Regions from separate parts of the Xanthomonas sp. NCPPB 1826 genome, predicted to be linked through region 3. Evidence: predicted binding sites of a transcription regulator. Region 3 holds the regulator's gene; each other region holds the start of a gene.
The links. Region 3 encodes FliA, which starts transcription of late flagellar genes. Its sites were predicted from a motif close to TAAAGTTTNNCNNNCNNNGGCCGATAA; they were not measured.
Positions count from the first base shown of each region.

Region 1: the regulator FliA is predicted to act here: its motif matches at 4,534-4,560, upstream of AC1PLA_RS03455 (GGDEF domain-containing protein).
Region 2: the regulator FliA is predicted to act here: its motif matches at 3,301-3,327, upstream of AC1PLA_RS02000 (HD-GYP domain-containing protein).

Region 1 is NZ_CM161521.1:788,010-795,278, forward strand. Features, by position in the region: gene AC1PLA_RS03440 (S9 family peptidase) at 1-1,378, opposite strand, end outside; gene AC1PLA_RS03445 (GAD-like domain-containing protein) at 1,781-3,214, shown strand; gene AC1PLA_RS03450 (DUF1615 domain-containing protein) at 3,265-4,356, opposite strand; gene AC1PLA_RS03455 (GGDEF domain-containing protein) at 4,796-6,670, shown strand; gene AC1PLA_RS03460 (Rrf2 family transcriptional regulator) at 6,811-7,251, shown strand.
Region 2 is NZ_CM161521.1:461,494-468,762, forward strand. Features, by position in the region: gene AC1PLA_RS01985 (DUF2167 domain-containing protein) at 1-595, opposite strand, end outside; gene AC1PLA_RS01990 (gamma carbonic anhydrase family protein) at 676-1,221, opposite strand; gene AC1PLA_RS01995 (MFS transporter) at 1,942-3,252, shown strand; gene AC1PLA_RS02000 (HD-GYP domain-containing protein) at 3,391-4,635, shown strand; gene AC1PLA_RS02005 (MarR family winged helix-turn-helix transcriptional regulator) at 5,221-5,697, shown strand; gene AC1PLA_RS02010 (SphA family protein) at 5,823-6,764, shown strand; gene AC1PLA_RS02015 (coniferyl-alcohol dehydrogenase) at 6,798-7,269, shown strand, end outside.
Region 3 is NZ_CM161521.1:2,361,075-2,368,343, forward strand. Features, by position in the region: gene AC1PLA_RS10155 (hypothetical protein) at 1-113, shown strand, start outside; gene AC1PLA_RS10160 (XVIPCD domain-containing protein) at 218-1,120, shown strand; gene AC1PLA_RS10165 (chemotaxis protein CheA) at 1,367-3,019, opposite strand; gene AC1PLA_RS10170 (protein phosphatase CheZ) at 3,022-3,648, opposite strand; gene cheY (chemotaxis response regulator CheY) at 3,648-4,040, opposite strand; gene AC1PLA_RS10180 (RNA polymerase sigma factor FliA) at 4,075-4,842, opposite strand; gene AC1PLA_RS10185 (MinD/ParA family protein) at 4,839-5,723, opposite strand; gene flhF (flagellar biosynthesis GTPase FlhF) at 5,710-7,269, opposite strand, start outside.

The sequences.
Region 1 (7,269 bases), 1.6 Mb from region 3:
AGCGGGCGCCATCGGGCGCCAGCGCAATGCTGTGATCGGCGACTTCTGGCGTGAGCAGCTCCGGCTCACCACCGTCCAGGCTCACCTTCCACAGCTGCTGGTAGTACGGGTCCACGCCGGGGCTGCGGCCGACGCCGACAAACCAGGCAGTGCGCGTCAGCGGGTCCACGCGCAGCAACTCGGTCACGTTGCCCTCGCCGCTGGTGATCGCGCGCTTGGGCTTGCCGGTGGCCAGGTCGTAGAGATACAGCTGGCCCCAATCGCTGCGCTCGGAAAACCACACCGCCTCGTTGCTGCCGGGCAGGTACGCCCAGTTCGCGGCGACCTGGCCGCTTTCGTAATAGGTCTTGGCGGTTTCGTCGAAGGCGGTGCGCACTTCGCCGGTGGCGACATCGGCAATGCGCAACCAGGCCTGCTTGTGGAAGCGCGAGGTGGACACGAAGGCCAGCGTCTTGCCGTCCGGCGCCCACTTCACATCGTCCCACAGGCCCGGCGAGCAGCTGACGTCATCGCACAGGGTGGAGCGGTGCTGGTCGGGCGGCAGTTTCAGCCGCAGCACGCTGCGCGTGGGTACGTCGATGACCACGCGCTCGATCATGGTCACGTCCTTGTCGCCGGCCAGCGGGTATTTCCACGACTGCAGTTCCGGATGCCCGAGCTTGGTGCTGACCAGGTACATGTCGCCGGTCTTGCGCTGGTCCTGCTGGAAGGTGGCGATCTTGCGCGAGTCCGGCGACCACGCAACGATGGCGTTGTCGCTGTGCTGCCAGCCGGCGTTGTCGGTGGCATAGCCGAAGTTTTCCACGCCGTCGCGGGTGAGCTGGGTCTCCTGGCCGCTGGCGAGATCGCGCACCCACAGGTTCCAGTTGCGAATGAAGGCTTCGCTGCGCTTGTCCGGCGACAGCACGCCCGGTTCGGCCTTGTCCTTTGCATACAGCTTGCTGCAGCGCGCACGCGCATCGCAGACCACGGCGGTGTCGCGCACGTTGAGGCGGTAGCGGCCATCGGCGGTACGCTTGACCGCTGGGGCGAAGGTGTCGGCCTTGAGCGGCTTGTCGCCGGTCTTGAGCAGCGTATTGAGCGAGGCGACCAGCGCAGACTGCTTGAAGATCGGCGCGCTCTTGCCGGTGGCGGTGTCCAGCTGCAGCAGCTGATTGCCCTTGGCATCGTGGTCGACATAGACCACGTGGGTGGCGTCCAGCCAGTCGATGCGGGTGGCTTGGTGATCGACCAACGGTTGCGCCAGATAGCTGGTGAGGCGCTCGGCGCGGGCGTAGTCGGCCTCGGTGACGGCAGGCGTCTGTGCGCTGGCGAGTGCCGGCAGGGTGGCCAGGGCGATGGCGGCGAACAGCTGCCGCAACAGCAACGGGGTGGGCATGAAAGACTCTCCGGGACGAAAGGAGCGCGCAACGCGGTCGGTGCGACCGTCCGATGCTACCGGCCATGAGGGCCGGGTGCCTCTGCCAGAAGTCGTGCTCGCGCCATTGTCGACTGGGGCGGACCGCACGCGTTTCGGCGGCCGACGCGGGGCGGGCCTGTGATGGAGCGGTTGCCAAGCGCATCGGCCGGACCGGCACCGCCACAGCGTGACCGATGAGGTTCGTCGAGCGCGATGCCCATCGAGGGAGATCACACCCGTGGACCGCACGCACACCGGTGATCGGCCAACCACTGACTGCGGGAATGTCCCGGCATGAACTACGCTTCCCGGCGTCCACACAGGCCATTGGGCACGATTTGGATTTATTGAACGCACGCAACGTTGACTGGAGGCCGTCTGATGTCATGGTTCCGCCGCTTGGCACTGTCCCCCTTTATCAAGGCACACCCGCCGTGCAAGACGCAGCCTGCCCCGGCGGACCTGATTGCCGCCTATGCGCCGGTGCTGCCTGCCAGCCTGCTTGAACTCTGGCGCCAAAAAGGACTGGGGCACTATGGCGACATGCAACTCGCGCTGATCGACCCCCGGCAATGGCAACCGGTGCTGGATCGCTGGATCGTCTCGCCACCCGATGCGGTGCGGCGTATTCCGATCGCGCTCACCCCCTTCGGCGCGCTGCTGTACTACCGCAAGCTGACCGCCACCGACGAAGACGTGGCCTATCTGGATCCGGTCTCGAAAGCGACTGGCGATCTGACCTGGAACCTGGACGACTTCTTCAATCAGTCCCTGTGCGAGGCGGAATTCTGCGACTCCCTGATCCCATCGGCCCTGCTCGCCGCCGCGCGCAAAGAGTGCGGCGCACTGGCTGCGGGCGAGGTCTACGAGATCGATCAGATGATGTTTTCGATGCAGATGTTGCGAGTCGACAAGGTCGATGCGTTGGCGCTGCACACCCGGCTTCGCGATGCTGTCGACGGCCCTGCAACCGTTGCCGATGCACCTACGACCAATGGCGAGGCATTGCCCGCAGAGCAGCGCTCTATGTTCGAGGGCATCTTCAACGCGCCACAGTGCAGCAGCGACCTGCAGGGCGTGTACCTGTCGTCTTACATCGATTGGCATCGCATGCTGGCGATCGAGCCCAACGGGCAGTATCGCCTGCTGTTTTGGAAAATCGATCATCGCAGCCTTGCACGCACCGATGTGCGTGCGTATGCGGGCCGCTACGAGGTAACGCATACCGAGATTGGCGACGAACAGGTGACGCTCGATATTCGGTTGCGCAGCGACTCCAGTGGTAGCGATGCCAACGATGCGCAGCTGTTGGTCATGCGCTCGGGTACCGACATGTTCCTGCTGCGCGCCGACGAGCTGGCAGACATGGCAACGGCCATGGATGGCTCGAAAACGCTGGGCCGCAGCGAGTATTACTTTCGCAAGGTGAGGTTGGGCGATGCATTTGTCGAGGAGCCATCCGGTGGACGCGCTGCGCCCCCGCTTGCCGATCTTCCACGCGCGTTACAGCAACGGGTGACTGCCGAAGCGATCATCGCCACCATCACCCATGTGGACGACGTCGACCCCGACGCTGAAGACGACGGCGCCGGCACCGTCATGTGCACACTGGACCGAGGCCAGGACGATGGGCTGCGCATGAACATGCCGCTGCGCTCGCCGCCAGACACCGGGCGCGCCCTGTACGGCTGGGTCTGGGAGATGCACCCTGCCGCGTGTCGGGTCGGCATCAACTATCAACGCGGTAGCGATGGCAAGGTGGAACATGGCCCTGTTGTCGGCGATGTGTTGACCAGTCGCCTGAGCGGGGAATGAGATGGCGGTGCGCAGCGCAGGCAGTGCTCGCAGCGCGGCAAGCCAGTGGCTTACTTGCCCATGCAGCGCTTCCAGCGCTCGTTCACGCGTTGCGCGAACCAGGCGGTGGTGAGGGTGCGGGTGATCTTGGGGCTTTCCAGTGTGATGCCGGGCAGCACCGCGCGCGGCAGCGGCTTGCCGGCACTGCGCTCGGCCAGCGCGAAGACCTGGCGATACAGCGCGGTGGCTTCGAAATCGGCAGAGTTGCCGGCTTCCAGGGCGCGGCGTAGCTGCCGGTCGCTCATCGCCAGCTGGCTGCCCAGGGCGCGTGCGGCGCGTTCGGTGCCGCCGGGCGCATCCAGGCTGGCACCCGGTGTCAACAGGTCGCCGTCCAGGGTCAGCGCGATGCCGCTGGCCTTGCTCAGCGCCGCCTGGAAGGCGGCATTGCGGCTGGCGTACCAGCCGGCATTGAAGTCGGCAAAGCGGTACAGCAGTGCGTCGTAACTGGCCGGATACCCGAGCAGGTGCCTGGTGCCGAACCACAGCCCGCCGCGACGGCTGAACACCTCGTGGCGGATCGAGTCGCCGGGCGGATACGGGTAGCGCTCGGCATGCTGCTCGGCAAAGGTGATGCTGACCTGCATCGGCCCGGCGGTATGCACCGGGTTGAGCCCGTCGAACAGGCGCGCCCCCAGCGGCACGCTGCCGGTGAAGTCTTCGAAGATGCGGCTCAGCTCCTGCTCGGTGCGCGCGCTCGCGATGCGCGTGGCATAGCTGCGGCCGTCGGGCGAGTCGATGCGCAGGGCGGCATCGACCATGAAGCCGGGAATGTGATGCGCGCTGGCACGGCGGTCGATCTCGGCGCGCGAAATCTTGCCGAGATTGGGCACCACCGGATTGGCCTGGTAGGTCGACTCCTGCTCGGTCACCGCCAGCACCGCGCAGATGTGCTCGGCGCTGGTGTCCAGGCCCTGCGAGGACAGCGCCACGTAGACATCGTCGGCCCAGCCGTTGCGATCGCCCAGCGTGGCCGGCAGGCGCCGGGCGATGTCGGCCTTGACCGCGTCCGGGGAGCGCTGTGGCGCACGCGGCGCCTGGGTGGCGCAGGCCGACAGCAAGGCGACGGCGAGCAGCGTGAGCAGGCGGGGCAGGCGGGATGTCACGGCGTCTCCAGGATCCGGGGGGCGGCAGCAGCTGCCGTGCCGCAGTTTACGTGGCTGTCGCGGGGTGGTTGCATGCGGCAATGTGCGGCAGCCGCGACGGCGCGGGTCGCCCGCCGGGCCGCAGCGCTTGCCAAGGGGCATGGCCGCAGGCCGCTGTCATGCGATCTGCCGGCCGATTCAAGCCCGCTGCACGCAGGCCGCTAACGCTCTTGACGCATAGCGTGGCGATCACATGACCTGCCGTGTTCGCCGGTCATCATGACCGCGTGTTTTGCATCGAAGTGGCGTCCATCAGACGCCGATATCGCCCCGATTCCACCGCCAGCCAACCATGGGAGAGCTCGAGTGCCGCAGCAACCAGCAAACCCGATGCGGGCCGGGCGGCGTGTCTTGTGCACGGCAGCCATGCGGTGTGACTCATCGTCGCCGTGAGGTGTCGATGAGCAGTGCGACGCCACGCTGGCGGCGCATGGTCGTGGGGATGGCTGCAATGCTGTTCAGCGCGGCGCTGTGGGCGCAGCCGCAGCCGTGGAAGAGCATCGAGACCGCCGCGATCGACGACCCCAGGGCCGCCTTGCAGGCCGCCCAGGCTGCGTTCGAGCGTGCCCGCAGCGATGGCGACGCCGATGCGCAGTTCTGGGCCTCGCTGGCGCAGGCGCGGGCGCTGATTTCGCTGGAAGAGACCGAGCGCCGCCAGGCAGCCCTGGCCCAGGCGCATGCGCTGCTGGAACGGGTGCGCGGCAACGCGGCGCAGGCGCAGCTGTGGCTGGCGATCGTGCAGGCGCTCAGCGATGTGCGCGAGAGCCCCAACCGCGGCATGCTGGCGCGGCTGGAAGCGCTGCGTCAGCAGGCGCGCGCGCTGGGGCGCAACGATCTGCTGTGCGAGATCGAAGCGGTCGACATGTGGAGCATGCTCGCCTCCGGCAGCAGCGACGAGGCCTGGAACGCGGCGCAGGCCAGCTACCAGTGCGCGGTGCGCGAGCACAGCTTGAGCCTGGAGCTGGATGCCTTGACCCAGCTCGGCTCGCTGGCCAGCCGCGTGGGCGGCCGTTCGGCGGAAGACAACGATGCCGAGGACTATCTGCAGCGCGCCCTGGCGCGCCTGCGCGGCCAGCCGGCACGCTTCCAGCGCAGCCTGATCGAATACGAATACGGCACCTCGCTGGCAGCGCAGCAGCCGGACGCGTCGCTGCTGCATTTCAGGCGCGCGCTGGCGCTCAGCCGCGAGCTGGGCGATCAGGCTGGCGTGGCCGCGGCATTGACCAGCGCCAGCGAGGTGCTGATCGACGCCGGCGATGCCACCGCGGCACTGGCAATGGCGCGCGAGGCGCTGCCGTTGATGCAACACCAGGGCAATGTCGGCCGCGTGGCCGCCTGCCATGCGGTGTTGTTGCGGGCATTGACCGCGCTCAAGTCCGGCAGCCTCGGCATGGAGATCATCGCGGCCAGGGCAGCGGACGACCCCAATCTGCCGTTGGTGCGGCGCGCGCGACTGCTCGATGCCATTGCCCAGGCACTGGCAGCGGAGGGGCGGCATGCCGAGGCCTACCAGGAACTGCAGCGCGCCAACACGCTGCGTGCGCAGAGCCTGGATCGCCAGCGCGACACCGTGATGCTGCGCCTGCAGGCGCGTTATGAAGATGCACGCCGTGGCGCGGAAACCGCCGAGTTGCGCCGCCGCAGCGAGACCGCGCAACTGGCGTTGCAGGCCCGCGAAGCCGGTCAACGCGCCTTGTGGATTGCACTCTGCGCGGCCTGCCTGCTGTTGCTGGGCGCGCTGGTGGTGCTGGCCTTCGGTGCGCGCCACCGAAGGCAACTCTCGCGGCTGGCGATGCGCGACGAACTCACCGGCCTGCCCAATCGCCGCGCCATTCGCGCCGAGGCGCAGCAACAGGTCGAGCAGGCGGTGCGCTCGCAGGTCCCGTGCATGCTGGCATTGATCGATCTGGACCACTTCAAGCTGATCAACGACATGCATGGCCACGCCGCCGGCGATGCCGTGCTCAAGGCGCTTGCCAGCGCCTCCAGGTTGGCGCTGCGCACGCAGGATCGGCTGGGCCGGCTGGGCGGCGAAGAGTTCCTGCTGGTGCTGCCGGGCTGCAGCGCAGAGGAGATTCCGGCGGTGTTCGCACGGCTGCGCAACGCGGTGGCCGCGATCGAGATCGCCGGCCTGCCGGCCAATCAGCCGGTGCGCTTCTGCATGGGCGCGGTGAGCGTCACTGCGGGGAGCGGCCTGGATGTGCTGCTGGGGCAGGCCGATCTTGCGCTGTACGCCGCCAAGACCGCCGGGCGCGATCAATGGGCAGTGGTTTGACTGCTGCATGCGCGGCTGCGCGGCGCCGGCTGCGACATCTGCGCGGGGCTGCGGCACAATCGTGCGGTGGCGCAGCCACGTTGCCTTCCTTCGATTGAGCAAACCGAGACCGCGTGCGAACCGATAGCCGCCTTTCCCGCATGCTGCATGTGCTGTTGCACATGGCCAGAAGCCAGCAGCCGATAACCTCCGAGCAGATCGCCGGCATGCTGTCGACCAATGCGGTGGTGGTGCGTCGGACCATGGCCGGCTTGCGTGCTGCCGGCTACGTGCAGTCGAGCAAGGGCCACAACGGTGGCTGGCATATCGCGTGCGACCTGACCCAGGTGACATTGCTGGACGTGCACCGTGCAGTGGGCGGCCCGCATCTGTTTGCGATCGGCGCCGATCACCCCAACCCGCAATGTGGCGTGGAGCGCGTGGTCAACGCAGCCATCGCCGACGCGCTGGCCGAGGCACAAACCGTGTTGCTGCAGCGCCTGGGCACGGTGACGCTGGCAACGCTGGCGGACGAGTTCGATGCGCTGTGCACGGCAGCCGCGCTGCCTGCCGGTCCGCCGACAGGCAAACGCAGGCGCTGACGCACACCAGCTGTTGCA
Region 2 (7,269 bases), 1.9 Mb from region 3:
GGCTGAGGTAGCCGCTGCGGCCCAGCACGCGGATATCGTAGTTGAGCGTGTGCTGCTGGGCGCCATCGAAGCGCAGTTCCTTGGCCCAGTAGAGCTTCTTGCTGCCGGCGTCGTACCGCGGCGGCACCGCCCAGCCGAGCAAGTCGACGGTGCCGTAGCCCTGCTCGCGGCGCGCGGCGTTGTCTTCGGCGGTGCCCTTCTGCATGTCGGCCAGCAGCTCGCTGTAATCGATCTTGGCGGCATCCTCGTCGGACACATAACCGTCGTCGGCATAGGTCACCACCACTGCCCAGCCACCCGGCGCATCCAGCGCGGGTGTGCGCGGCACGATCATGCCCAGCACGCTGTCGTCGGGCGGGTTGCCCCACAGCTGCTCGAGCACGCGGCGCGTGTCGGCCTTGTCCAGGTAGCGGAACGCCGGGTCCAGATCGAAGTGCGCCTTGGCTTGCGGCACGTCGATGTGGCCGTCGCGGTACTGCAGGGCAGACAGCACCTGCGCTTCGTCGACGGCGTCGGCTGGAATGGCCAGCAGCGACGGGCTTGCGATCAGCAGGCAGGCGGCCAGCAGGCTGCCCAGGGCAAAACGCGTATGCATCGGGTCGAATCCATTCGAGGGCAGCGTCCCCACGCCGCAGGGCGCCGATCTTGCCATGCCTGCGTAGGGCGGACAACGGCTCAGCCGGTGCCGACGGTGCCCAGGTACTGGTCCTTGAGCCGCACATAATGCTGTGCGGAGTAATGCAGGCTTTCGATTTCCTTGTCGCTGAGCGTGCGGGCCAGCCGTGCGGGATTGCCCAGCCACAACTCGCCTTCGCCGACGATCTTGCCCGGGCCGACGACCGCCCCGGCGCCGACAAAGCCGTAGCGCTTGACGGTGGCGCCGTCGAGCACGCAGGCACCCATGCCGATCAGGCACAGGTCTTCGATGGTGCAGGCATGCAGGATGGTGCCGTGGCCGACCGTGACGTCGGCGCCGATCACGGTCGGGTAGCCGGCCTTGTTGAACGGGCTGTGGTGACTGACGTGGATGATGGTGCCGTCCTGCACGTTGGTGCGTGCGCCGATCTGTACATGATTGACGTCGCCGCGAATCACCGTGCCCGGCCACACCGACACGTCATCGCCCAGGCTCACCTTGCCGATGATGGTGCAGGCAGGATCGACATAGACGCGTGCGCCCAGTTGCGGGGTGTGTTCCAGGAACGAGCGAATTGGGGTCACGATGATCTCCGGCATGTCGGCGTGTCGCCCGGTGCGGCACGGCCTGCATGATAGCGGGCGAGCGTCGGCATGCGGAAAGCGCTGGTGCGGCAGTGGATCGATCTGGCTGCGGACGTGCCTGATGCAGCGGCGCAGCGTGTTGGAACAGCTGGCGCCAGGGCGTGTGAGGCTGCGCCTGCACATTCGCTGCCGCTTCGAACGGATCGAGGTGCGCGTCGCGGTGTGCAGTCATGCGCATGTCGCGTCGTTCAACCTCGCTGCCAGCAACGTTGCATCCATGCCTGCACCACGAGTGCGGCACTGCGCTTTGCAAGCCTGACCAGACGAACGTGAGGGTCGCCAGGTCTGATCGCACTCAAGTCACGCGCTGCAGCGCCGCATGCGAGGTCGATCGTTTCCGTGCAGGCAAGGCGCACACCGCAGATGCCGCTGCGCAGACAGCTCAACGAATGCGTGGAGGGATAAGCGAAGCGCGCTGCCGGCTTGTTCGATAAGCGCACACCCGTGCAGGTCGCTGTCTTGAACGCGCTCTGCGATCGGACTAGCGTGCCGGTGACATTGCAACACCCGACTGTCGTTGCCGCGTTGCAGTGCCGCTGCGCTGTCGAAGGCCGTCGCAGCGTCCAGCGTGCTTGCGTCTTCGTCGTGGCGGCGCTGCGTGAGCGCATGGCCATGCGTGAGGTTGCCAATGCAGCTGCCCTCCCTAACCAGGATCACCCGATGACCCAGAGCGCCGCGACACCTGCACCCTTCGTACTGCAACGCATGACGCCGTTTCAGTGGAGGGCGGTGGCGGTGTGCGTGTTGCTGACCATGCTCGATGGCTTCGATGTGATGGCGATGGCCTTCACCGCCCCGCATGTGTCGGCGCAGTGGCAGTTGTCGGGCAAGCTGCTCGGGGCCTTGTTCAGTGCCGGCCTGGTCGGCATGGCGGTGGGGTCGTTGCTGCTGGCGCCGCTGGCCGACCGCATCGGGCGGCGCGCGACGATCCTGGTATGCCTGGCGATCTTGACCATGGGCATGGGCGCGTCGGCGCTGGCCACCGGGGTGTGGCAACTCGGCGCGTTGCGTGCATTTACCGGGATCGGCATCGGCGGCATGCTGGCCTGCGTTGCGGTCATCGCTGCCGAATATTCCACCGCCCAGTGGCGCAGCACGGCACTGGCGCTGCAGGCCACCGGTTATCCGATCGGCGCGACGCTGGGCGGCGCGATCGCAGCACTGCTGTTGCAGCACTGGTCCTGGCACGCGGTGTTCGTGCTCGGCGCGCTCGGGTCGCTGCTGTGTGTGCCCTTGGTGCTGGCGTTCTTGCCCGAGTCGTTGGAATTTCTGATCGCGCGTCGCCCACCCAACGCAGGCGCACGCTTCAATGCGGTGCTTGCGCGCATGGGCATGCCGCCGCAAGCGGTACTGCCGTCACCACCGCCGCATGGCTCCGATCGGGCGCGGGGCTATGCGGCCCTGTTCGTGCCGGCATTGCGGCGGCAGTCGCTGTTGATCGCGCTGGCGTTCTTTCTGCTGATGTTTGCGTTCTATTTCGTGCTCAGCTGGACTCCGAAGCTGCTGGTCGTGGCCGGCTTGTCGGCAGAGCAGGGCGTCACCGGTGGCGTGTTGTTGAATCTGGGCGGGATCGCCGGCGGTGCGATCTTCAGCGCGCTGGCCGCGCGTGCGCGGCTGTCGTGGCTGACCGCCGGTGTGCTGGGGCTGTCGGCGCTGGCGCTGCTGGCCTTTGGCTGGTACAGCACGGTGCTGGGTTGGGCGTTCGTCATTGCGGTGCTGAGCGGCGCGGTGCTGTTTGCCGCCATCGCCGGGCTGTATGCGGTGGCGCCGGTGGTCTTCACGGCGGCGGTGCGTTCCACCGGCATGGGCTGGGCGATCGGGGTGGGCCGCTTCGGTGCGATCGCCTCGCCGCTGTGCGTGGGCGTGCTGGTGGATGCGGGCTGGTCGCCGGCGGCCCTGTACCTGGCCTGCAGCGTGCCGCTGCTGCTCGCGGCCATCGCCGTGCTGGGCATGCGCCTGCCGGCGCGCTGAACTGCTCAGCCAGCGGTCGCCGCGCGGCGCGAGCGAGTTCTACCGGACCAAAGAAATCCTGCGCACTGCCGATAACCCGACAGACCCTCCATCGTCGTGGCGGGCTCTTCCGCGGACCATTTGCAGATCAGCGCCGGCATGCTCAGAACCATCGATTCAGACCAACTCCGCCCCGGCATGTATGTCTACAAGCTGCTGGGCGCGTGGGTGCACCACCCGTTCTGGAAGACCTCGTTCCTGGTCGATTCGGACGACGTGGAGAAGATCCATGGCAGCCGGATCGAGCAACTGGTGATCGATACCGCGCGTGGCCTGGACCTGGACACGGCGGCGCCGGACGCGCCCGATCCGCAGCCTGAGCCGGAGCAACCGCCGCCGCCGGCACCGGACCCCCCCGAGCCGGCCACCACCACGCGCACCGCACGGACCAATAGCGTCACCGCGCAGGTCGGCATCGAGTCCGAAGTGGTGCGCGCACGCAAGATCTTCGAAGACGGCCGCGATACGGTCGAGGCGATGTTCCGCGATGTGCGGCTTGGCCGCACCGTCGACACCGAGGCGGCGATGCCGCTGGTGGAAGCCATCAACGATTCGGTCCTGCGGCATCCGCAGGCCTTGATCAGCGTGGCAAGGCTCAAGACCGCCGACGACTACACCTATTTGCATTCGATGGCGGTGGCCGGCCTGATGAGCGGGCTGGCGCGCCAGCTCGGTCTGCCCGAAGGGCAGGTCGTCGAGGCGGCCATGGGCGGCCTGCTGCACGACATGGGCAAGGCGGTGACGCCGCTGGACATCCTCAACAAGCCCGGCAAGCTCACCGACGAAGAGATGGCGATCATGCGCCAGCACCCGCTGGACGGTCATCGCCTGCTGCTGGCTGGCGGGGTGCAGAACGCGGTGGTGCTGGAGATCGCGTTGCACCACCACGAGAAAATGGACGGCAGCGGCTACCCGAACCGCTTGGCGGGCGAGAACATCGCGCTGATGTCGCGGATGGGCGCGGTGTGCGATGTGTACGACGCCATCAGCTCGGACCGCCCCTACAAGCGCGGCTGGGATCCGGCCGAATCGCTCAAGCGCATGGCGTCGTGGCAGGGGCACTTCGACCCGGTGGTGTTCCAGGCCTTCGTGCGCCGGCTGGGGATTTATCCGGTCGGCTCGTTGGTGCGGCTGGAGTCGCAGAAACTGGCGGTGGTGATCGAGCAGACCCCCGATGCACTGCTCAAGCCCAAGGTGCGCGTGTTCTATTCGGCCAAGCTGCGCAGCCATGTGCTGGTGCAGGACATCGACCTGTCGCGCCCGGACTGCCAGGACCGCATCGCGCAGATGGAAAGCCCCTCGGACTGGGGCTTCCGCGATCTCGAGAAGCTCTGGCTGCCGTAACCCGTAACCCGTAACCCGCTGGCCACAGGCCGCACATGTGCACCCGGCCTAGCCGGTGCGGAGATGCGCTGGGCGAGTGGTCTGGGTCCGCAGCCGTCGTCCGGCGACGGCCGCAGCCTTGCCGTCGTGATTGCCACCACCGCTGCCAGGCCCGGCATGCCGCGCACACCTGTGCCCGGCGTGCCTGTCACAGGCGGTTGCCACCATGCCCGCCAGGCCTATCGGCCCGCCTGGTCAGCCTGGCGAGCGCGACCATGCTGCGCTGCAGCTTGGCAATGTAGTTATGATCCATAACTATTCCGGAACGCAATCACTTGCCGACCCCGGATCCCATGTCGCAGCCGTGCCTGGATGACCGTCGCTTCCCACACCTGCGTGCCGCCGCATGCGGCCGCCACGTGCTGGCGCTGGACTGGCACCAGCCTGTGGCGACCTGCCTGCACGCCGGTGCCACGCGGTTGGCGGCCACGCCCACATCGGCATGCCTGCGCGCGTCTACAATGCAGCTCACGCCGCGGATCGGCGTTGCGGGCGGTGAGCGCTGCGCGCACCGGTCCGCCTGTCGTCTTCGCTGCGAGAACCGTCATGTCCGTCACTGCCACTGCCGTACCGCTGCCGGATGCCGTCACAACGGTGGATCAGGCACGCCTGCTGCGGCTGCTGGGCTACCGCATCACCCGCACCGAGTTGCTGGTGCGGCGGATGTTTCAGGACTGCGTGGCTGCGTTCGACCTCAAGCCGGTCGACTTCTCGTTGCTGATGCTGGTGGACGGCAACCCGGGCATCAACCAGCGCCAGATCGGCGACGTGCTGCACGTGTCGGCGCCCAACCTGGCGATCGTGGTGGCACGCCTGGTCAAGCGCCGCCTGCTGCGGCAGGTGCGGGGACGCCAGGACCGACGCATGCAGCATCTGTCGCTGACCAGCGCCGGCGTGACCCTGCTGAGCGCTGCCGAGGCCGAAGTGCTGCGCATGGAACAGCAGCTCAGCGTGGTGCTGGGCAGCAGCGAGGCGCCGTTGCTGCGCGCACTCGACCGGCTGGACCGTCTGGACACCGCGTAATCCGCCGTTGCCGTGCAGGCGCACGGCCAGCTTTCCCTTTGACCTGCGCACGCGCCGTTGCCGGCGTGTCGGTCCTGTCTGGGTTGTCTTCCCGCGCGTCGGCACTGCGCCGCGCAGCGCTTGGCATGCTGTCGCTATTTGCTGCCGGCACGGCCGGCGCACAGAACCTGCCGCAGAGTACGACGCTGACCAACGGCATCAATACCGGCGGCACCAGCTATCTGGACGGTTTCACCCGCACCACGCCCGGCTGGGCGGTGATCACCTATCTGCGCCAGAGCTCACTGGACGCGATCAAGGATTCCCGCGGCGACGACGTACTGGTGTTCGACCGCCCACGCATCGATTCCACCCTGCTGCTGACCCAGGTCGCCTATGTCACCCCGTACAAGCTCTTCGGCGGCGCAGTGGGCATCAACACGCTGCTGCCGCTGATCAATCTGGATGCCTCGTTCGGGCGCAACAGCATTGCCAGCTTGCGCGACAACGGCGCCGGCGTGGGTGACCTGACCTTCGGCCCGTATCTGCAGATGCTGCCGGTGATCCGCAATGGCAGGCCGGTATTTTCGCAGCGCTTCGAAATCGATGCGATCGCGCCGATCGGCAAGTTCGACCGCGATCGCGACCTCAATCAGGGCGCCGGCTACTGGTCGCTGGTGCCGCAATATGCGTTCACCGTGTTCCCGACCCCCAACTGGGAAGTCAGCGCACGCATCAACTACATCAACAACTTCCGCAGCGAGCGGCGCCCGAACCTGCCGCCGGGCTTCGAGTTCCGCAACGGCCAGGCCGGCGACGCGGGCTGGATCAACTTCGCCACCTCCTGGGAAGTGGTACCCGACATCCGGCTTGGCGTGAATGCCTATTACCTCACCCAGTTCCGCGACAACCGCACCAATGGGCAGCGCGTGGCCGACACCCGCCAGAGCGTGTTCTATGCGGGTCCCGGTGGCGTATGGCGGATGGATGCCAACAACATGCTGTTCGCCAATGTGTATCTGCCGGTGGAGGTCAAGAACGCCGCCTCCGGCAACAACGTCAACCTGCAGTACGTCCATGTGTTCTAGCGCCGGTACATCCGGCCTCTTCGGAGAGTGGCAATGAATTTGCAGAACAAGACGATCGTGGTCACCGGCGTGGCATCGGGCATCGGTGCCGAAGTCGCGCGTCTGGCCCGTTTCCATGGCGCCACGGTGATCGGCGTCGATCGCACGCCGGTGCAGATGTCGCTGCACGGGTTCCACCAAGCTGATCTTGGCGATCCGGCATCCATCGATGCGCTGGTGCAGGCCTTGCCGGCGCGTATCGATGCGCTGGCCAATGTGGCTGGCGTCCCCGGTACCGCGCCGTTGGAGGTGGTGGCGCGCGTCAACTATCTGGGCCTGCGCCATTTGAGCCAGGCGCTGCTGCCGCGCATGACGCCCGGTGGTTCCATCATCAATGTGGCTTCCATCCTGGGCGCCGAGTGGCCGCAGCGCCTGGAACTGCACAAGCAACTGGCCGCCACCGACAGCTTTGCGTCTGGTCATGCATGGCTGCAGGCGCATCCGGTGGCGCACGACACCTGCTACC
Region 3 (7,269 bases):
ATGCTGTCCAGCCAGGCCGTTATCGGCTCAAACTGCGCTTTGATCAGAACGCCGAGGCGCTGGTTGCGGCTAATGCTCAACTTCTTGTCGCTTACACCTACAAAGGAAAGTGAGGGGAGTGAGCATGGATGATCATGAAAAGCGCTATGCAGTCACTGTCTACGTCGCTGCCGCAGGTACGCCGTTGATGGCCGGAGGCACATCCTTCGGTGGCCATATGTACTACTCGATTGACGACGGAACGACTGTCAAAAGTTATGGGTTCTCACCCATCAAGCATGGCGAGGCTAGCGGGCCAGGAAAAGTTTCGTTCAATGACGTCGATACCTACCAAAAACCATATTACTCACGCACGATGGAGATCGATAAGGCGCAGTATGAAAAGCTGGAGGCCTTCGGCGCGGCCCCTGCTAAGCACGGGTTCAATATGGAATATCACGGTGCTAAAAACAGTTGTATCGACTTCACATGGGATGCGCTCAATCATGCTGGACTGCACCGGAAGACAAAAGATGGAGTTGATAAAGACTTTGAGGGGGATATCAGACCCGTAGAAAACGTAGATGATATCAAGAGCATTCCTGCTCCTGTGCCTACAAGTGAGTTGAATAAGGAGCACAACAATCCGAAGCCCAAGCAGGAACTTTGGCAGAAGATGATTGGTGAGGCGCAGCCGCCCGGTGAGCAGGTATCTCCACTACAGGAAGTAACACAGCTCGCGAGAGTGCTGCCAACAGATCCGCTGCATCACCAAGCAGAAGAAGCCGTTCGCCGCCTTGAGCAAGGTCTCGGCCGCGAGTACGACAACAACAGCGCACGGCTGGCAGCAAGCAGCGCGTATTTAGCCAAAGAGAACGGGTTGTCGCGAATCGATCATGTCGTGCTGAGCGAGAACACCAAGTCCGTGCGCCAGGGCGAGAACGTCTTCGTTGTGGAAGGTGCGTTGAACGATCCCGCTCACAAGATGGCGCATATGAAGACGAGTGATGCGATTGCGCAGCCCGTCGAGCAATCCTTGGCGCAATTACAGGCCTTGGGCGAAACTCAGCGCCACCAGCAATCCCAGCAGCAGGAGCAACAGCGAGAGCAGTCGATTGCGCCTCAACACCGGATGGTGTGAGGTCTGGTGAAGTAATGGTTCTGAAATAACGGTTCCAGATTCACTTCCACGGCAGCCTAGCCGTCGCCAAACCATCGCGCCCATGCCTGCGCGCGTAGCGACATAGATCGGCAGCGATGCTGGTAGTGACACGACAACGGCCGCAGTACGCGGCCGTTGTCGTTAGATCAGGCAACCAGGATCGTCTTGACGATTCCCGATTCCCGATTCCCGATTCCCGATTCTCCCAATCCCGAATCCCCAACCTCAATGATCGCTGGAACGCAGCCCATCCACATCCAGGATCAGCGCCATGCGGCCGTCGCCGATCAGGGTGGCGCCGGCGTAGCCGGGCAGGCCGCGCAGGGCGCGGGGCAGGGGCTTGATCACCACTTCCTCGCGGCCGCGCACCTGATCCACCACCAGGCCGAAGCGGGTTTCGCCGGCCTGCAGCAGCACCACCGTCAGTAGCGGCGGTTGTTCGGCAGGCACGCCCAGCCAGCGACGCAGGTCGATCAGCGGCAGGGTGTGCGAGCGGCGGTCCAGCACGGCGCGGCCGTCGAACCAGCCCAGCGAGGTCTGCGGGGCGTGCAGCACTTCGACCACGCGCGCCAGCGGCAGGGCGTAGACGGCTTCGCCGGCCTGCACCAGCAGGGTCGGCAGGATCGCCAGGGTCAGCGGCACGCGGATCATGAAGCGGCTGCCGCGGCCCAGTTCGGACTGGATCTGGATCTGCCCGCTCAACTCGCGGATGCGCGATTGCACCACGTCCATGCCCACGCCGCGGCCGGAGATGTCGGTGACCTCGGCCTTGGTCGAAAAGCCCGGCATGAAGATCAGATGCAGGCACTCGTCGGTGCTCAGGCGGGCGGCGGCTTCGGCATCGATCAGGCCCTTGTTGCGGGCGATCTCGCGCAGGCGTTCGGGGTCGATGCCGGCGCCGTCGTCCTGGATTTCGATGCTGACGTAGTCGCCTTCCTGCTGCGCCGACAGGCGCACGTGACCGCTGCGCGGCTTGCCGGTGGCTTCGCGCAGGGCCGGCGATTCGATGCCGTGGTCGATCGCGTTGCGCACCAGGTGCACCAGCGGGTCGGCCAGGGCCTCGACCAGGTTGCGGTCCAGTTCCGTCTCGGCGCCGATCAGTTCCAGCTCCACTTCCTTGGACAGCGTGCGCGCGACATCGCGGGCCACCTTGGGGAAGCGTGCGAACACCTTGCTGACCGGTTGCATGCGGGTGCGCATCACCGCGGTCTGCAGGCGCGCGGTGGCGATGTCCAGCGTGCTGACCGCGCGGTCGAGTTCTTCGTCGCGCAGGCGGGTACGCAGGGTCTTGAGGCGATTGCGCGACAGCACCAGTTCGCCGATCAGGTTGACGATGGCGTCCAGGCGCTTGGTGTCCACGCGCACGGTCTGCTCGGCGTCGGCCGCCTTGGCCGCCGCCTTGGGCGCGGCCTTGGCGCCAGGCGCAGCAGCGCCATGTGCGTCATCGTGTGCGGGTGCAGCGGCAGCGGCCTTGGGCGCGGCCTTGACCGCCGGCGGGCCGCTCTTGGCATCGAACTGCGCAATCAGCGAGGCCGGTGCATGCGGCACGGTTTCGCCCGAGCCCATCGCATCCAGCATGGCCTGCAGATAATCCAGCGACTGCTGCGCGGCATCGAAGTGATGCGCCTGCAACACCGCCTGGCCGGAGCGTGCCATGCCCAGGGTTTCCTCGGCGGCGTGGCAGAGCTCGACCATCGGCTTGATCGCCAGGAAGCCGGCGCCGCCCTTGAGCGTGTGGAAGCCGCGGAACACCGCGTTGAGCTGGTCGGCTTCGTCCGGTGCCTGTTCCAGCGACACCAGCTGTTCGCCGAGGCGATCCAGGATTTCCTGGGCCTCGACAATGAAATCGGCAGCAATATCGTCTGGAACAGCACTCATGGTTACAGCCCCAATCCGGACAGCAGGTCGTCGGCGTCGTCCTGCGACACCGCGTGACGGTCCAGGCCCTTGACTGCAGGACCGGCAAGACCGCCGTCGTCTTTCTTCGGCTCGGGATTCTTCGGCGGCAGGCCGAGCGCACCGAAGCCCTCGTGCACGCGCCGCACGATGCCGGCCACGCGACGGATGATCTGGCCGCTCAGGTCCTGGTAGCTCTGCGCCAGCGACAGCTCGGTCAGGTTATGGCGCATCTTGTCCATCAGCGCGCCCTGGTCCTGGTTCAGGCCACCGTCGCGCAGCTGGTTGGCCAGCTCGCGGCATTCCTCGACCAGGTCCAGCGTGCGATGGCTGGCCTTCTCGGTCATTTCCACCACGTGGTCCAGGCGCGAGCAGGCATCGTCCAGTTCGCCGGCTTCCTCGGGCACGGTGGGCAGCTCGCCCAGCGCCTGCCCGAGTTCGCGCGCGAGCCGGCTCAGGCTCTGCATCATCGGGCGCGTGCGCAGCGCGGCGAGGTGGTCCACCTCGCGCCGCCAGGCGACCTGGTCACCGCTTTCCAGTGCATCGAGCGCGTGCTGCAGGCGCTCGATCAGGGCGGCACGTTCGGCATCGGCTTCCACGGTGGCGTTCATCAGGCGGTCGCCGCCAGACGTTCGAACACCTTGCCCAGCTTCTCTTCCAGCGTCTGTGCGGTGAACGGCTTGATGATGTAGCCGTTCACGCCGCACTGGGCCGCTTCGATGATCTGCTCGCGCTTGGCTTCGGCGGTCACCATCATCACCGGCAGGTGCTTGAGCTTGGCGTCGGCGCGGATGTTGCGCAGCAGGTCGATGCCGGTCATGCCGGGCATGTTCCAGTCGGTGACCACGAAATCGAACGGGCCGGCCCGCAACGCCGCCAATGCGCTGTTGCCGTCTTCGGCCTCTGCGGTATTGGTGAAGCCCAGATCGCCCAACAGATTCTTGACGATACGTCGCATCGTCGAGAAGTCGTCCACGATCAAAATCCGCATGTTCTTGTTCACATCAAGCTCCTAACACTAAAAATACGCGAAAAAATCATTCGTCAATTTCGACACCGGCATCGGCCAGTTCGAAGACCTTGAGGCGGCCGCGCAGACGCACCACCGCCTGGCCATGGATCTGGCAGACGCGCGATTCGCTGACACCGAGCACGGCGCCGATTTCTTTCAGGTTCAATTCCTGTTCGTAGTACAGCGACAGCACCAGCTGCTCGCGCTCGGGCAACTGGCCGATGGCCTTGCCCAGCTCGCGGCCGAATTCGCCACGCTCCATCATCTGCTGCGGATTGGGGCCGCCCTTGGCGGTGGTGTCCAGCTCGCCGTGATCCTCGATCCGCGACTCCAGGCTCAGCACCTGGCCGCGGGCGGCATCTTCCATCAGACGCAGGTAGTCGGGCAGCGGCATCTCCATCGCGGCGGCCACTTCGGTGGCGGCGGCGGCGCGGCCGGTGTGCTGTTCGATCTTGCGCACGGCGGCGGCAGCGTCGCGTGCGCGGCGGTGCACCGAGCGCGGTACCCAGTCGCCACGCCGGATCTCGTCGATCATCGAGCCGCGGATGCGGATCGAGGCATAGGTCTCGAACGAGGCGCCCTGTTCGGAGTCGTAACTGCGCGAGGCTTCGATCAGGCCGATCATGCCGGCCTGGATCAGATCGTCCACTTCCACGCTCGCCGGCAGGCGCGCGGCCAGATGGTGGGCGATGCGGCGCACCAGGTCGGCGTGCTGGGTGACGATATCGTTGGCGTTGTTGCGCTGCACGGCGCGGTACTGCGCGCTGGCCGTGGTTGCGGTAGCGGTGCTCATGCGGCCACTCCCCGTTGGATGATGCGTTCGACGAAGAACTCGACATTGCCGCGCGGCACGGTGGGGGCCTGCCAGCGCGAGGTACGGCGAGCGATTTCTGCAATGGCCTGCGCCGACGGACTGGCGGGGTAGGCCTTGATGACCGGCTGCTGGCGCTGCACCGACAGGCGCAACCAGTCGTCCTGCGGCACGTGGCCGAGGTAGTTCAGCGACACGTCGCCGAGGAATTTTTCGCAGACCCGCGACAGCTTGTCGTACAGCAGGCGGCCCTCGTTGGGGTCGCGCACCATGTTGGCGATGATCTGCAGGCGGTCCACGCCGCGTTCGCGCGAGAGCACCTTGATCAGCGCATAGGCGTCGGTGATCGAGGCCGGCTCGTCGCAGACCACCACCACGGTGTCCTGGGCGGCCTGGCAGAAGGTCAGCACGCTGTCGGTGATGCCGGCGGCGGTATCGATGACCATCACGTCCAGGTCGCGTTCCAGCTCGGAGAACACGTTGACCAGGCCGATGTGCTGGGCCGGGGCCAGTTCTGCCATGTGGCGGCGACCGGAGGCGGCCGGGACCACCAGCACACCGCCGGGGCCTTCGATGATCACTTCATCCAGCGTGCAGCGGCCGGCGATCAGGTCGGCCAGGGTGTACTTGGGCGACAGGCCCAGCACCACGTCCAGGTTGGCCAGGCCCAGGTCGGCGTCCAGCAGCAGGGTGCGCTTGCCCATGTCGGCCAGCGCCACGGCCAGGTTGGCGGAGATGTTGGTTTTACCCACGCCGCCCTTGCCACCGGTCACGGCAATGGTGCGCACCGGGCCCAGGGGCTCGGGACGGGTCGCCGACAGGGGGAAGGCGTTGGTCAGCTTGGCGTATTCACGCGACTGCATGGTTGTGCTCCGGAGTACAGGGCTTATCGGCAGCGCGCCGCAAATCTTCAAGGCGAAGAACGAGACTGGCGGCATTGGCGCGGTGCAGGTCGTCGGGGACCCGCTGTCCGTCAGTCACCCAGGTGATGGGCATTTGGTGATCGACGACGACCGACAGCGCACTACCGAAGCGGCCGGTCTCGTCAAGTTTGGTCAGCACCACGCCCTGGGGCTTGGCGTGGGCAAAGCGGCGCACGACCTCGTCGAGGTCGGAAAAGTGCGCGTTGGCAGGCAGCACCAGCAGCGAGGTGACCTGATGCGCGGCGCGCAGCCAGTTCAGCTGGGCGGCCAGGGCGCGGTCGCGCTGGCCCATGCCGGCGGTGTCGATCAGCACCAGCTTGTAGTCGCGCAGGCGCTCGAGCAGTTCCAGCAGGCTCTCGGCGCTGTCGGCCTCGTGCACGGCGATGCCGAGCTGACGGCCGTAGCTGTGCAGCTGCTCGCGGCCGCCGACGCGCTGGGTGTCGGTGGTGACCAGGGCCACATCGCGCGGGGCGTGCTGGGCGGCGAAGCGCTGGGCGAGCTTGGCGATGGTGGTGGTCTTGCCGGCGCCGGTCGGGCCGACCAGGGCGATCACGCCGCCGCGTTCCAGCGGGTCGACCGGGGCCACCGGCAGGCGCTTGGACAGCAGGCCCAGCATCAGCCCGCGGCCGCGGTGCAATTCGGTATCGGCCGGAATCTGCAGTGCCACGTCGCGGATCAGGCCGGCGTCGAAGCCGTAGTCGTCCATCAGCTCCAGAGCCTGCGCGCGCACCGGCGAGCCACGCAGGCGCTCGTCGGTGAGGCGGTTCATTTCGCGCTCGATCATCTGCCGCATCAGCGCCAGCTCGCCACGCAACTGCTTGAGTTCTTCATCGTTCTGCGGCGCCGGGGCGGCGGCGACCGGCACCGCGGCCAGCGCCGGCGGGGCGACCACCAGCGGCGGCAACGCGGCCGGCGGCAGGATCTGCGGCAGCGCGTCCAGGTCGAAGTCGGCGTCGTCGTCCAGCGCGTCTTCGTCCTGGTCGTAGCCGGCCTGCACGGGGGCAGCAGCGGCGGCCATGATCGGGGTCGGGGCCTGCACCGGGGCAGCCTGCACGGCGGCGCGCTGCACCGGCGCGGTGGTCAGGAAATCGGCGAACAGCTGTTCCGGCACGGCCGACAGCGCGTGTTCCTGGCGCGGCGCGGCGGTCACCGCGACGGCATGGGCCAGGGCCTGGGCGGCAGGCGAGGGGACGGCAGCGCTACGCACCGGTGCGGGGACCTGCGGCTGGCGCGGCACATTGACCGGCTGGCGCAGCGCCATCGCGGCGATCATGTCTTCGGCGGCACTGGCAACGCGCTGGCGCTGGCTCGTACCGGCATCGGCGGCCTGCTTCAGCGGTGCGTGGACCGGTGCGGCGGCGGCTTGCGGGGCCGGTGCCTGCGGGGCAGCTGCCGACGGGATCGGCGCGGCGGCAACGGCCGGCGTCTCGGAGCGCGCGGTTTCCAGGGCGCGCTGCACGAGTTCTTCGTCGTAGTTGCTGGCAGC